One region of the Pseudomonas sp. MM213 genome, then DNA from elsewhere that is predicted to be linked to it. Evidence: predicted binding sites of a transcription regulator. Region 1 holds the regulator's gene; the other holds the start of a gene.

The links. Region 1 encodes FliA, which starts transcription of late flagellar genes. Its sites were predicted from a motif close to CTAAAGTTTNNNNNNNNNNNGCCGNTAA; they were not measured.
Region 2: K5R88_RS14995 (flagellar protein MotY) is a predicted target of FliA. The motif match lies at 3,447-3,474, and genes of this name have one in related genera.

Annotation. Positions count from the first base shown of each region.
Region 1 covers NZ_CP081943.1:6,437,044-6,444,912, reverse strand. The annotation lists gene K5R88_RS29330 (protein-glutamate methylesterase/protein-glutamine glutaminase) at 1-531, opposite strand, end outside; gene K5R88_RS29325 (chemotaxis protein CheA) at 582-2,852, opposite strand; gene K5R88_RS29320 (protein phosphatase CheZ) at 2,908-3,696, opposite strand; gene K5R88_RS29315 (chemotaxis response regulator CheY) at 3,719-4,090, opposite strand; gene fliA (RNA polymerase sigma factor FliA) at 4,258-4,998, opposite strand; gene fleN (flagellar synthesis regulator FleN) at 4,995-5,825, opposite strand; gene flhF (flagellar biosynthesis protein FlhF) at 5,942-7,270, opposite strand; gene flhA (flagellar biosynthesis protein FlhA) at 7,282-7,869, opposite strand, start outside.
Region 2 covers NZ_CP081943.1:3,303,012-3,310,880, reverse strand. The annotation lists gene K5R88_RS15020 (HigA family addiction module antitoxin) at 1-232, shown strand, start outside; gene K5R88_RS15015 (bacterioferritin-associated ferredoxin) at 362-580, opposite strand; partial or broken gene K5R88_RS15010 (peroxiredoxin) at 893-1,494, shown strand; gene rnt (ribonuclease T) at 1,660-2,337, opposite strand; gene pyrC (dihydroorotase) at 2,334-3,380, opposite strand; gene K5R88_RS14995 (flagellar protein MotY) at 3,540-4,448, shown strand; gene K5R88_RS14990 (argininosuccinate synthase) at 4,578-5,795, shown strand; gene K5R88_RS14985 (hypothetical protein) at 5,933-6,568, opposite strand; gene K5R88_RS14980 (response regulator transcription factor) at 7,056-7,682, shown strand; gene K5R88_RS14975 (PA3496 family putative envelope integrity protein) at 7,773-7,869, opposite strand, start outside.

The DNA of each region.
Region 1 (7,869 bases):
TGTGCGAGCCGGGATCGGTGCCGGTGCCGGACGAGCAGGTGCGCTGCTGCCATAACTGCCGACGCTGGAAGGCGCAGGTGTCGGCGCGGGTGCAGCGACCGGTGCCGGCGCGCTGTAGGCGCTGACACGACGGTTACTGCGCGAGATGCTGAGAATCTTCTCGCACAGCAGTTGCTTGACCTTCTCGGGATTGCGCGAGATGTCTTCGAAATTCTTCGGCAGGAAATCCACCGCGCCGGCATCCAGCGCGTCCAGGGTGACCCGGGCGCCTTCGTGCGTCAGCGAGGAGAACATCAACACCGGGGTCGGGCAGCGCTGCATGATGTGCCGCACTGCCGTGATGCCATCCATCATCGGCATCTCGTAGTCCATGGTGATCACGTCCGGCTTGAGGGCCAGGGCCTGATCGATCGCCTCTTTTCCGTTGGTCGCCGTACCGACGACCTGGATATTCGAATCCGCTGAAAGAATTTCCGAGACGCGGCGGCGGAAAAACCCCGAATCGTCCACCACCAGGACTTTGACTACCATAAACACTCCGTTAGGCGGGGGCGAGGCTTCGTCGCCCCGCTCCCCCAGAATCAAATACGCCGTGCGGCGCAACGCTTGAGCATGCTCGGAACATCGAGAATCAGCGCAATGCGACCGTCACCGGTGATGGTGGCGCCCGACATGCCCGGGGTTCCCTGGAGCATTTTGCCCAATGGCTTGATGACCACTTCTTCCTGGCCGACCAGTTGATCGACAACGAAGCCGATCCGCTGGGTGCCCACCGAAAGGATCACCACATGGCCTTCGCGCTGCTCTTCGTGAGCGGCGGAGCTGACCAGCCAGCGCTTGAGGTAGAACAGTGGCAGCGCCTTGTCCCGCACGATCACCACTTCCTGGCCGTCCACCACGTTGGTGGTCGACAGGTCGAGGTGGAAGATCTCGTTGACGTTCACCAGCGGGAACGCAAACGCCTGGTTGCCGAGCATGACCATCAGCGTCGGCATGATCGCCAGGGTCAACGGGACCTTGATGACGATCTTCGAGCCCTTGCCCTTGGTCGAGTAGATATTGATGGTGCCGTTGAGCTGGGCGATCTTGGTTTTCACCACGTCCATGCCCACGCCACGACCCGACACGTCGGAGATCTCGGTCTTGGTCGAGAAACCCGGTGCGAAGATCAGGTTGAAGCAGTCGGACTCGCTGAGGCGGTCCGCCGCATCCTTGTCCATCAAACCTTTCTTCACCGCGATGCCGCGCAACACGTCGGCGTCCATGCCCTTGCCGTCATCGGAGATGGACAGCAGGATGTGGTCGCCTTCCTGTTCAGCGGACAAAATCACTTTGCCGCTGCGCGGTTTGCCCATCGCTTCGCGATCGGCCGGCTCTTCGATACCGTGGTCGACCGAGTTGCGCACCAAGTGGACCAGCGGGTCGGCCAGGGCCTCGACAAGGTTTTTGTCGAGGTCGGTTTCTTCGCCGACCAGCTCCAGATTGATCTCTTTCTTGAGCTGGCGAGCCAGGTCGCGAACCAGACGCGGGAAGCGCCCGAAGACTTTCTTGATCGGTTGCATCCGGGTCTTCATGACCGCGGTCTGCAAGTCGGCCGTGACCACGTCGAGGTTCGACACGGCTTTGGACATGGCTTCATCGGCGCTGTTGGCACCCAGGCGAACCAGGCGGTTACGCACCAGTACCAACTCGCCGACCATGTTCATGATTTCGTCGAGACGCGCGGTGTCGACCCGCACGGTGGTCTCGGCTTCGCTGGCCGGTTTTTCCGCAGGCGGCGCGGCCGCTGCACGGGCAGGCGCCGGTGCAGCAGCGGCGGCAGGTTTTGGTGCAGCGGCGGCAGCAGGCTTCGCTGCTTCGGCTTTTGGCTCGGGCGCCTTGGCGACAGGTGCCGGGGCCTTGGCTACAGGCGTAGCTACCGAAGAGGCGGCCGAACCGGTGCCGACTTCAGTGAACTTGCCTTTGCCATGCAATTCGTCGAGCAGCGATTCGAACTCGTGATCCGAGATCAGATCGCCGCCAGCCGCTGCTGCGGTTGGCGCAGCCGGGGTCGGTACCGAGGCAATGGCCGATTCCAGCGCGTCGACGGCAAAGTTGCCCTTGCCGTGCAGCTGATCGAGCAGTGCTTCGAACTCATCGTCAGTAATGTCGGAACTGTCACCTGGCGCTTTCGGCGCAGCCGGTGCGGCAGGCGCAGCGGGTGTTGCCACCGCGTCGACGGCGAACTGGCCTTTGCCGTGCAACTGATCGAGCAACGACTCGAACTCGGCATCGGTGATTTCATCGCTGGTCGCGGCATCGCCGGCCGGCAGCGGAGCAGCGGCCGGGGCCTCAGCCTGAGCCTTGACGGCGTTCAGCGAGTCCAGCAGTTGTTCGAATTCGTTATCGGTGATGTCGCCTGATTCGGCTTCGGCAGCCGGCTCTTCCACCACTTCAGCCACAGGTGCGGCTTGATCGGCGGTTTGCGGCTCGGCCAGACGGGCCAGGGCTGCAAGCAATTCAGGCGTGGCAGCCGTTATCGGGCCACGCTCGCGGACTTCGCTGAACATGCCGTTCACCGCGTCCAGCGCTTCGAGAACCACGTCCATCAATTCCGAATCGACGCGACGTTCACCCTTGCGCAGGATGTCAAACACGTTCTCGGCGATGTGACAGCACTCCACCAGCTCGTTGAGCTGGAGGAAGCCGGCGCCCCCTTTTACAGTGTGAAAACCGCGAAAAATTGCATTGAGCAAGTCCGCATCATCCGGTCGGCTTTCAAGCTCGACCAGCTGTTCGGACAGTTGCTCTAGAATCTCGCCGGCCTCAACCAGGAAATCCTGAAGGATCTCTTCATCGGCGCCGAAGCTCATTAAGGGGGTGCTCCTAAAGGTCTAAAAACCTAAAAAACCTAAAATGCTAAAAAATCTAAAATCCTAGGCTGGATAACAAATCGTCCACATCGTCCTGACCGGACACAACGTCTTCTCTTTTATCGGCATGAATCTGCGGACCTTCACCCTGAGAGAGATGTTTTTGCGGATCTTTTTCTGCAAGCATCGCTTCACGGTCATGTTCGATGCCCGCAAAGCGGTCCACCTGACTGGCCATAAGCACGAGCTTGAGCAGGTTGCTTTCAACTTCGGTGACCAATTGGGTCACACGCTTGATCACCTGACCGGTGAGGTCCTGGTAATCCTGAGCGAGCAGAATGTCGTTGAGGTTGCTCGACACCGCGCGGTTGTCCGCGCTGCTGCGTGCCAGGAAACCATCGACACGCCGTGCCAGTTCACGAAATTCCTCAGCCCCGACTTCGCGACGCATGAACCGCCCCCAGTCCGTGCTCAGCGCCTGAGCTTCATCGCTCAGGCTGTTGACCAGCGGCGTGGAGTTTTCGACCAGATCCATGGTGCGGTTGGCTGCGGCCTCTGTCAGCTTGACAACGTAACCCAGACGCTCGGTGGCATCTGTGATCTGGGACACTTCCTCGGCTTGCGGCATGTGCGGGTCAATCTGAAAATTGACGATCGCACTGTGCAGCTCGCGGGTGAGCTTGCCCACTTCCTGATACAGGCCGCGGTCACGGGTCTGGTTGAGCTCATGGATCAGTTGCACAGCGTCGCCGAACTTGCCTTTTTCAAGGCTTTCGACCAGTTCGACCGCGTGTTTTTTCAGGGTCGATTCAAAATCGCCCTGTGAAGATTCGTTTTGGTCCATAGCTTCCCCGTGGCGCAGTTTCTCAACCGATGCGTTCGAAAATCTTCTCGATTTTTTCTTTCAACGCCTGGGCCGTGAAGGGTTTGACCACATAGCCGTTTACGCCGGCCTGGGCCGCTTCGATGATCTGCTCGCGCTTGGCTTCAGCGGTCACCATCAGCACTGGCAGGTGCTTGAGCTTTTCATCGGCGCGCACGTGGCGCAGCAGATCGATACCGGTCATGCCAGGCATGTTCCAGTCCGTTACCAGAAAGTCGATGCTTCCGCTGTTGAGAACCGGAATGGCAGTAATGCCATCGTCGGCCTCGACCGTGTTGGTGAACCCAAGGTCACGCAACAGGTTTTTTATGATCCGCCGCATCGTTGAGAAGTCATCAACGATGAGGATTTTCATGTTCTTGTCCAATTCGACCTCCAAGCAGTCTTAAACGCGCCCAGCACCTGGACGCGCCATTTCAATCAATCCGGCAAAGCACTCAATGACTGTCTGGAGCACAACAGATCGAGACCGGCGCAGTTCAACACCACACCAGCCAAGTTCGCAGTGTCCCCACACTGCCTTCAGCGCGCTCGCCACTCCCCCAAACGCCCCCGCAAACGGGCCGCGCACTGGCTGTGTAACTGGCTGACCCGAGATTCGCTGACCCCCAGGACCTCACCGATTTCCTTGAGATTCAACTCTTCGTCGTAGTACAGCGCCAACACCAGTCGCTCACGCTCCGGCAAATTGGCAATCGCGTCCGCCAGCGCTGCCTGGAAGCGTTCATCTTCCAGATCGCGCGACGGCTCGAGATGAGCACTCGCGCCATCCTCATGCAGCCCTTCGTGTTCGCCGTCCTGCAACAGGTCGTCGAAACTGAACAAGCGGCTGCCCAGGGTGTCGTTCAAAATCCCGTAGTAATCGTCGAGACTCAATTGGAGTTCGGCCGCAACTTCGTGATCTTTAGCGTCACGGCCGGTTTTAGCTTCAATCGAGCGAATTGCGTCGCTGACCATGCGGGTATTGCGGTGGACCGAACGTGGTGCCCAGTCCCCTTTGCGCACTTCATCAAGCATGGCGCCGCGGATCCGGATGCCCGCGTACGTCTCGAAACTCGCGCCTTTGCTGGCGTCATATTTGGTGGATACTTCAAGCAGGCCGATCATCCCGGCCTGGATCAGGTCTTCGACCTGGACACTGGCTGGCAGTCGCGCCAGCAGGTGGTAAGCAATGCGTTTGACCAGTGGCGCGTAACGCTCGATCAGCTCGTACTGCGCGTCACGCGCCGACTTCTTGTAGAGGTTGTAACCGCTGGCTGTCATAGCACGGGTCCTGCCGTTTGTTGCACGAGGCGCTCGACGAAAAACTCCAGGTGCCCGCGCGGGTTGGCAGGCAGCGGCCAGGTATCGACCTTTTGTGCGATGGCCTTGAAAGCCAGGGAGCACTTGGAACGAGGGAAGGCTTCATAGACCGCGCGCTGCTTCTGCACAGCCTTGCGCACGCTTTCGTCGTACGGCACCGCACCGACGTATTGTAAGGCGACGTCGAGGAAGCGGTCCGTGACCTTGGTCAACTTGGCGAACAGGTTGCGGCCTTCCTGCGGGCTCTGGGCCATGTTGGCCAGGACGCGGAAGCGGTTCATGCCGTAGTCGCGGTTGAGCAGTTTGATCAGGGCGTAGGCATCCGTGATCGAAGTCGGCTCGTCGCAGACCACCAGCAAGACTTCTTGCGCGGCGCGAACAAAACTGACTACCGAGTCACCAATACCCGCAGCGGTGTCGATCACGAGCACGTCGAGGTTGTCGCCGATATCGCTGAACGCCTGGATCAGGCCGGCATGCTGGGCCGGACTCAGATGAACCATGCTTTGAGTGCCGGACGCGGCCGGGACGATGCGGATGCCGCCTGGCCCCTGCAACAATACGTCGCGCAGCTCACAGCGGCCTTCGATGACGTCGGCCAGGGTACGTTTGGGTGTCAGTCCCAACAGGACGTCGACATTCGCCAGCCCCAGATCGGCGTCCAGCAGCATGACGCGCCGGCCGAGCTCAGCTAGAGCCAGGGACAAGTTCACTGACACATTAGTCTTCCCGACGCCACCTTTGCCGCCGGTCACCGCGATCACCTGTACGGGATGCATGCTGCCCATGTTATTTCTTTACCTTGTCTTGCATAGACGGAGGCCACATTACTGGCTGCGCGCTCATCAACTGAACAATGCATGGCAGACCATCGATGTAGGTACAAAAACTGTTCATTAATACCTCAGCCAACCTGCTTGGTCGGGCTGTGATAAATATCAGCGAACATGTCAGCCATGGCTTCTTCGCTGGGTTCTTCCTGCATTTGCACGCTAACGGCGCGACTGACCAACTGATGACGACGCGGCAGATGCAGATCATCCGGAATACGCGGCCCATCAGTCAGGTAAGCCACCGGCAATTCATGACTGATCGCCAGGCTCAACACCTCGCCCAAGCTTGCCGTCTCATCCAGTTTAGTCAGGATGCAGCCAGCCAGCCCGCAGCGCTTGTAACTGTGATAAGCGGCGGTTAGAACCTGTTTTTGGCTGGTGGTTGCCAGAACCAGATAATTTTTTGATTTGATGCCACGACCGGCCAGGCTTTCGAGCTGCATGCGCAATGCCGGATCGCTGGCCTGAAGGCCCGCGGTATCGATCAGCACCACGCGCTTGCGCAGCAAAGGATCCAGCGCCTGCACCAGGGACTGGCCCGGATCGACGTGCGTCACCGACACATTGAGGATCCGGCCGAGGGTCTTGAGTTGTTCCTGGGCACCGATGCGGTAGCTGTCCATGCTCACCAGCGCGATGTTCTGCGCACCGTACTTGAGCACGTAACGGGCCGCGAGCTTGGCCAGGGTGGTGGTCTTGCCCATGCCGGCGGGGCCGACCATGGCAATCACGCCGCCCTCTTCCAGTGGCTCGACTTCCGGTGTGGCGATCATCCGCGCCAGGTGCGCCAGCAACATGCGCCAGGCCTGACGAGGCTCATCAATGTCGGTAATCAGTTCCAGCAGATCGCGGGACAACGGACCGGACAAGCCGATGCGTTGCAGGCGGCGCCAAAGGTTGGCCTGGGCCGGGCGGCTGCCTTGCAACTGATTCCAGGCCAGCGAACCGAGTTGTACTTCCATCAGTTCGCGCAGGCTGTTGAGTTCGAAACGCATCGAGTCGAAGGCACGCGGATCAACACCGGTCGCGGCAGGCGCAGGGGCCGGTGCCGGGCGACGAGGTTCAGCGTAGGTCGGCTCGATCAGCGGCTCGGCGGCAGTCAGCGGCAGGCCGGCGAACAACTGGCGATTGGTGGACTTGTCGCTCTCGCCATCGCTGCGCAGGCTCAGTTCGGCCTGGGCGGTGACGATCCGCGACTGGGTCTTGCGCAGCTCATCCTCGAGTTCCATGTTCGGAACACGCGGGGCCAGCGCCGACAGTTTGTAATCCAGAGCGGCCGTCAGCTCGACACCACCGGCGATCCGGCGGTTGCCAATGATGGCGGCATCAGCGCCCAGCTCATCACGAACCAGCTTCATGGCCTGACGCATATCGGCGGCGAAAAAACGCTTAACTTGCATAAACCACTACCTCAGCCGTTGGGCCCTACTGTCGCAACGATGGTCACTTGCTTGTTGTCAGGGATTTCCTGGTAAGCCAACACATGCAAACCCGGGACTGCCAGTCGGCCGAATCGCGACAGCATCGCGCGAACCGGGCCGGCCACCAGCAGAATCACCGGCTGACCTTGCATTTCCTGACGCTGCGCCGCATCGATCAACGAGCGTTGCAGTTTTTCAGCCATGCTTGGCTCCAGCAGAACGCCCTCTTCCGAGCCTTGTCCTGCCTTCTGAAGACTATTGAGCAATATTTGTTCCAACCTTGGCTCCAAGGTGATAACTGGCAGCTCCGACTCAGTCCCCACAATGCTTTGGACGATTGCACGAGATACGCCGACGCGGACGGCGGCCACCAGCGCGGCAGTATCTTGACTCTTGGCGGCATTGTTCGCGATCGCCTCGGCGATGCTGCGAATGTCCCGCACGGGCACCTGTTCGGCCAGCAACGCCTGGAGCACCTTGAGCAACTGTGACAACGAAACCACGCCCGGCACCAGCTCTTCCGCCAGTTTTGGCGAGCTTTTGGCCAGCAATTGCATGAGTTGCTGCACTTCTTCGTG
Region 2 (7,869 bases), 3.1 Mb from region 1:
GGAGAACGAGAAATGTCAGCAAAGTCGAAAGCGGGGACGCTATTCGCGTGGCCACCTATCGACCGTGCTCAACGGTCATGCAGCGATTTCTGCTGACCTGGCGCTGCGCTTGGAACTCGCCGGTATAAGCACCGGCCGCCAGTGGCTGGCCATGAAGGCAGCCTATGACTTGTGGCAGGCCGAACACCGGGGGCAATCGAATATCGTACGTTTGCATGAAGTGCCAGCGTAACCCATGAGTAACCACGACCAGAAACGACAAGGGCCTGCATCGCTGCAAGCCCTTGTTTTGTATAGCATTATTTAAAATATAAAGCTAAATATAGGCGGACATGAAGTCCGTTTCTTTGGAATGGGGTATTTACGCGGCAGTAAATTCTACCGGGAAAGGAATCGCAGCCTGGGCTGTTTGCAATTTGGTCAGGGTTTCACGCACCACTTCCTTGGCAAGGCAGGCGCATTTGCCGCATTGGCTGGCTACGCCGGTAGCTTGGCGGACTTCCTTGTAGCTGCAGCAACCTTCATAGATTGCTTCGCGGATTTGTCCGTCGGTGACGCCAGTGCAGAGGCAGACATACATAACTGAAACCGTCGCTGGTTATGACTCAATTGCGATGGATCTTAATGTTAACGAGAATGATTGTCAAAGTGGTTTCTGAAAGCTTTGCGTTATAAGCGAGGGTGACTGACGAACGGTTTTCCTCGGGCAATCTGCCAGTAAGCGTGTCGCCGGGAATTTGGCCTGTCGGTGAAAATCCGTTGAGGACAGCTCAAAAACGCAGTGTATGATGGCCGGTCCTTATGAAGCGGGTGGGTGTCACAGGGCTGTCGCCTGAGGGTGGCAGGCTGGCGCAAACCCGGAACTTCACGTTTTTACACCAGGAGATATTCAATGAGCGTACTCGTAGGCAAGCAAGCCCCTGACTTCACCGTACCAGCCGTACTCGGCAATGGCGAAATCGTCGACAGCTTCACCCTGTCGTCGGCCATCAAAGGCAAATACGGCCTGGTGTTCTTCTACCCGTTGGACTTCACCTTCGTTTGCCCATCCGAGCTGATCGCTCTGGACAACCGCATGTCCGACTTCAAGGCCCGCAACGTTGAAGTGATCGCTGTTTCGATCGACTCGCACTTCACCCACAACGCGTGGCGCAACACCCCGGTCAACAATGGTGGCATCGGTGAAGTTCGCTACACCATGGCAGCCGACCTGAAGCACGAAATCGCCAAGGCCTACGATGTTGAATCCGAAGGCGGCGTGGCTTTCCGTGGCGCGTTCCTGATCGACGACAAAGGCGTTGTCCGTTCGCAGATCATCAACGACCTGCCACTGGGCCGTAACATCGAAGAGCTGGTCCGTCTGGTCGACGCTCTGCAATTCCACGAAGAGCACGGCGAAGTTTGCCCTGCCAACTGGAAAAAGGCGACAAAGGCATGACCGCTTCGACCGAAGGCGTCGCGGCTTACCTGACCGAGAATGCTGCTGCCCTGTAAGGCGCATTCGAGGCACAAAAAAACCGGCCATAGAGGCCGGTTTTTTTATGGGCGGAGAAGCGGTGATTCCTGTAGGAGCCGGCTTGCTGGCGATCCAGGCGCCTCGGTAATCAGACAAACCGCGGTGGCTGAATCGCCAGCAAGCCGGCTCCTACGAAAAGCCGATCAGTCGTTGTAGTCTTCCCAGCCGCCCATCTGTTTCCAGCGATTGACGATGCCGCAGAACAGCTCGGCCGTCTTCTCGGTGTCGTAGCGAGCCGAGTGAGCCTCGCGACCGTCGAAGTCGATATCGGCGGCCTGACAGGCTTTCGCCAGCACCGTCTGACCGTACGCCAGACCGGCCAGGGTGGCCGTGTCGAAGCTGGAGAACGGATGGAACGGATTGCGCTTCATGTCCAGGCGCGCAACCGCCGCGTTCAGGAAGCCCAGATCGAAGCTGCTGTTGTGCCCGACCAGAATCGCCCGCTTGCAGCCGTTGGCTTTCAGCGCCTTGCGGATGCCACGGAAGATATCGGTCAGCGCCGCTTCTTCACTCACTGCCATGCGCAGCGGGTGATCGAGTTTGATCCCGGTGAACTCCAGCGCGGCCGCTTCGATGTTGGCGCCTTCAAAAGGCTCGACGCGGAAGAAGTAGGTGTGGTCAGGGTAGACAAAACCCTTCTCGTCCATGGCGATGGTGGTAGCGGCTATTTCCAGCAAGGCGTCAGTGGCAGAGTTGAAACCACCGGTTTCAACGTCGACAACGACTGGCAGGTATCCACGGAATCGAGCTGCCATCGGGTGGCGTGGACCACCTCCGCCGCCTTGACCGTCCTGTTCGTCGTCGTAATGGTCTTCACTCACGCGTGTTCCTCCAGCAGGCGCCAGCGCAGTTTTTCACCGGCGCGCAGCGGGATAACGGTCAGCTCGCCAAATGGCAGGCTGGTTGGGGCGGTCCACTCGTCGCGGACCAGAGTAATGCGATCGGTGTTCACCGGCAGGCCATAGAAGCGCGGGCCGTTGAGGCTGGCGAAGGCTTCGAGCTTGTCCAGTGCGTTACGTTGTTCGAACGCTTCGGCGTACATCTCGATCGCCGCATAAGCGGTGTAGCAACCGGCACAGCCGCACGCGGCTTCTTTGGCATGCTGGGCGTGAGGCGCCGAGTCGGTGCCGAGGAAGAACTTTTCGCTGCCGCTGGTGGCGGCGTCGAGCAGGGCTTCCTGGTGCGTATTGCGCTTGAGGATCGGCAGGCAATAGAAGTGCGGCCGAATCCCGCCCACCAGCATGTGGTTGCGGTTGTACAAGAGGTGATGCGCGGTGATGGTCGCGCCAACGTTGGCCGAAGCCTCGTTGACGAACTGCACGGCGTCCGCGGTGGTGATGTGTTCGAACACCACTTTGAGCGTCGGGAAACGCTCGACCACTCGACGCATGTGCTCATCGATGAAGATTTTTTCGCGGTCGAACACGTCGACATCGCCACGGGTGACTTCACCGTGAACCAACAAAGGCATCCCGACTTCGGCCATGGCCTCAAGCGCAGGGAAGATCTTGTCGATGCTGGTGACGCCAGAGTCCGAGTTGGTGGTCGCGCCGGCCGGATACAACTTGGCGGCATGAATGAAACCGCTGGCCTTGGCCTCACGAATTTCTTCGGGCTGGGTGCGGTCGGTCAGGTAAAGGACCATCAACGGTTCGAAACGGCTGCCAGCCGGACGTGCAGCGAGAATCCGCTGGCGATAGCCGTCGGCTTCAGCGGCGTTGCGCACCGGAGGTACCAGGTTGGGCATGATGATGGCGCGACCAAAGGTGCGCGCGACATCCGCAACGGTATTGGTCAACACGGCACCATCGCGAAGATGAATATGCCAGTCGTCGGGACGCAGCAGGGTCAGGCGGTCGGACATGAGGGGATTCCAGGCGGGTCAAACTGAAGGGAATGCTACCGGAAAAGACTCTCTCAGGCACTCGCTATCAAGTTTTGCGGGAAGCTTCCGATATCCAACAGGTATGCCGTAAACATGTGTGTGTCGGTCTTTTTGTTGTAGAAGCCAGTGGAGCCTCCCGTGCGCCAGCGTTATTTAGCCTTGCTCAGCGTGTTTGCCAGCCTTCCCGCGATGGCGCTCACTTTCCAGACCCGTCTGGAGAGCATCGAGTGGACGGTCGAAGGGGACAAGTTCGAGTGCCGCCTGACTCAGCCGATCACCGATTTCGGTTCGGGCGAGTTCGTGCGCCGCGCCGGCGAGCAGGCGACGTTTCGTCTGAAAGCCTATAACTCGATGGTCGGCGGCGGCTCGGCGACCCTTCTGGCAGCCGCAGCGCCCTGGCAGCCGGGGCGGGGCGATATCAATCTGGGCTCCGTGCAGATTGGCAGCGGCAATGTGCTGTTCAACAGTTCTCAAGTTCAGGCCGGGCGCCTGATCAGTGGCCTGATGGACGGGCGTAGCCCGGTCGTTCGACATTATTCGGGCGATGGCCGGGTGTCGGAGGTGCGGTTATTGCCGGTCAAGTTCAGCAAGGCGTTCAACGATTATCAAAGCTGTGTGGCGAAGCTGCTGCCGAAGAATTTCGAGCAAGTCAAACAAACGCAGATCGGCTTTCCCGGCGACGGCCTGGATCTCGACGCACAGGCCAAGGCCCAGTTGCAGGTCATGCTGGAATTCATGAAGGCCGATCCGACGGTCAATCACATCGAACTCGACGGCCACTCCGACAACAGCGGCAATCGCCTGGCCAATCGTGACCTGTCGCGGCGTCGGGCCCTGGCGGTCATGGAGTTCTTCAAGGCCAACGGTTTTCAGGAATCGCAGATCACCGTGCGCTTTCACGGCGAGCGTTATCCGTTGGCACCCAACACCAATGCTGCCAATCGGGCGAAGAACCGTCGGGTCAATGTGCACCTGGCGCGGGTCGCACCCACCGAGCAGCCGGCGCCTCAGACAACCGCATCGGCGAGCCCCGCGAAGACATACTGAACCGGCTGTCATCGTCGCCCGCTCGACATAATCTGTCGCTTCGTCGTCATAAGCTGTCGCGCCTCTGTAAATTATCCTGCATGAGCGGTAGACTTGACGGCTTTCCGTAGAACCCCGTGGAGTGATGGCATGGCGGACGTAAACAAGGTCGTTCTGGCGTATTCCGGCGGCCTGGACACTTCGGTGATCCTCAAGTGGCTGCAGGATACTTATAACTGTGAAGTGGTGACCTTTACCGCTGACCTGGGTCAGGGCGAAGAGGTCGAGCCGGCTCGCGCCAAGGCTCAGGCCATGGGCGTAAAAGAAATCTACATCGACGATCTGCGCGAAGAATTCGTGCGTGACTTCGTATTCCCGATGTTCCGCGCCAACACCGTTTACGAAGGCGAGTACCTGCTGGGTACTTCCATCGCTCGTCCGTTGATCGCCAAACGCCTGATCGAAATCGCCAACGAAACCGGCGCTGACGCCATTTCCCACGGTGCCACCGGCAAGGGTAACGACCAGGTTCGTTTCGAACTGGGCGCTTATGCCTTGAAGCCAGGTGTGAAAGTGATCGCTCCGTGGCGCGAATGGGACCTGCTCTCCCGTGAAAAGCTGATGGATTACGCTGAAAAGCACGCGATCCCGATCGAGCGTCATGGCAAGAAAAAATCCCCGTACTCGATGGATGCCAACCTGCTGCACATCTCCTATGAGGGCGGCGTGCTGGAAGACACCTGGACCGAGCACGAAGAAGACATGTGGAAATGGACCGTCTCCCCGGAGAAGGCTCCTGACAAGGCGCAGTACCTGGAACTGACCTACCGCAACGGCGACATCGTTGCACTGGACGGCGTCGAAATGACTCCGGCCACCGTGCTGGCGACCCTGAACCGTATCGGTGGCGAACACGGTATCGGCCGTCTCGACATCGTCGAGAACCGTTACGTGGGCATGAAGTCCCGTGGCTGCTACGAGACCCCTGGCGGCACCATCATGCTGCGCGCCCACCGTGCGATCGAATCGATCACGCTGGACCGCGAAGTGGCTCACCTCAAAGACGAGCTGATGCCTAAATACGCCAGCCTGATCTACACCGGTTACTGGTGGAGCCCTGAGCGTCTGATGCTGCAACAGATGATCGATGCGTCCCAGGCTCACGTGAACGGCGTCGTACGCCTGAAGCTGTACAAGGGCAACGTGATCGTCACTGGCCGCAAGTCCGACGAATCGTTGTTCGATGCCAACATCGCGACCTTCGAGGAAGATGGCGGCGCCTACAACCAGGCCGACGCGGCAGGCTTCATCAAGCTCAACGCGCTGCGCATGCGTATCGCGGCAAACAAAGGTCGCAAGCTGTTCTGAGATCTTTGACACGCTGATGGAATGTGTGGCCTTGTCCAGGACAAGGCCACACATTTGAAAACAGGGATTTTCTGTCTGACATTGCGATTCAACATTCTTGTTGTTTTAAATACCTTCCTGCCCGCCCCCCATTGATCCTAAAGAGCAACTGCCTGCTGTGTGTCAGCCCGGCAATATTGATCAATGACCGTCACGTCACGTGAACTCAAATTGTAAGCAATACAGAACGTTGCGCTGCTGCGTTTTTTTGCGTTTCGGCAAAACTTGAGTGCGCTTTCTTTCAGTAACGTCTCCGACTCGCCAACAACGAGAAACACGACAACGTGTGCCGGATTCCCCTTGGGCTGGCGAAGCTTTTCCAGAAGGGCGCGGAACTCATTTTTTTTGTTCATCCACCGCGCATCAATGATGTGCAGATCCTTGAGTGACTCAGGCAGCCGAATAGGGTACTGAACCGAGAGACTTGGCTGTAAGCCGATCTCGTCGGGCGGATCTTGCGCGTTACCTGAACGCTCTGCGTTGTCCATCACCTTTATGAAATGCTTTCCCTTTTCAAAGTCGGAAGGCGCGTAAAGCGATCGATAATTGAAGTTAAGGGTGGCGAAGAAAAGAAAAAGCAAATAAAAGGGAAAGCTGATCAAAAACCAGATGTAGATCTCTTTATCTTCGTCATCGAGGAAGGGCAGAGAGATGGCGGCCGATGTTTCAGACAGTGTTGCGAATATCGCGATGACTGTCATGGGGTTGGTGATTCGTTGTTTGAGTTTTATCATATTTTTTACTCATATTAGTTCGTCTTTTCTCATTGTGTTAGTTGGTGGTTGTTAGGGTGTAGAGTTTATATGGTAGCGGTGGATTTATAGTTCGGATATATCAGTTTTGCTATTCATTTATTGTTAATTGACTTTTGATGTAAGGTTTTGTGTTTGATGTTTCTGGTGTGGTGGGCAGGCCGGGAAATATCAATTACCCTACAAGGGTAGACTAATCGTTGGCGTGTGTCGGATCATCTTGGTCAACTGTTGTTGTGTGGCGCGCTGGTTGTAAGTCGAAACAAAAAACTGTTGAATACTGAAATATCATGAGACAGATAAAGTTTCTGGCGCGCTGTGTTTCAAGATTTTTTGTAAGATTATTCCGCGATGTTTGTAGGGAATGTCTCTCGGTGTGGGTGGCCGGGGGGAGCGGCATGCCATGGGTGAAACGACTAGGCTATTGTGCGGGCTCTAAAAATTCGAACAGCGAAAATTGGACTTGCCCATGAATAAAGTGCTGATCGTGGATGATCACCCCGTCATTCGTCTTGCGGTACGTATGCTGATGGAGCGTCATGGCTACGAAGTCATTGCAGAAACAGATAATGGCGTGGATGCATTGCAACTAGCTCGTGAACATATGCCGGATATTGTCATCCTGGATATTGGAATACCCAAACTGGATGGGCTGGAAGTCATTGCACGTCTGGCATCGGCAGCGATGCCAATGAAAGTACTGATATTGACTTCACAGGCTCCCGGGCATTTTTCGATGCGTTGCATGCAATCCGGTGCTGCAGGATATGTTTGCAAACAACAGGACCTCACTGAGTTGCTCAGTGCAATAAAGGCGGTATTGTCGGGCTACAGTTACTTTCCCAATCAAGCCTTGCATACCGTGCGCTCCAGTCTGGGGAATGCCAGTGAAGCCGATATGGTGGATCGTCTTTCGGGGCGGGAGATGATGGTCTTGCAACAGTTGGCTCGCGGCAAGACCAACAAGGAAATTGCCGATGGAATGTTCCTCAGCAATAAAACCGTCAGTACTTACAAGACGCGGCTGTTGTTGAAACTCAATGCGCGGTCCCTGGTTGACCTGATCGAACTGGCTCAACGCAATGGGTTGGTATGACTGGGCCAGTGCTTGACGGGGCGTAAAGAGTGGGCGTTTTCAAGGTTTCGCACCTAGTAAAAAGCCTCCGTTTCGGGAGGCTTTCAGATGTCATAGGTCAAAATCGTAATCGGCCAATTGCTTTTGCAGTCGGCGCTCCTCCAGCAGATTGTCGATGGTGCGGCGTTTGCTCAGGTTGGTCTTTGCC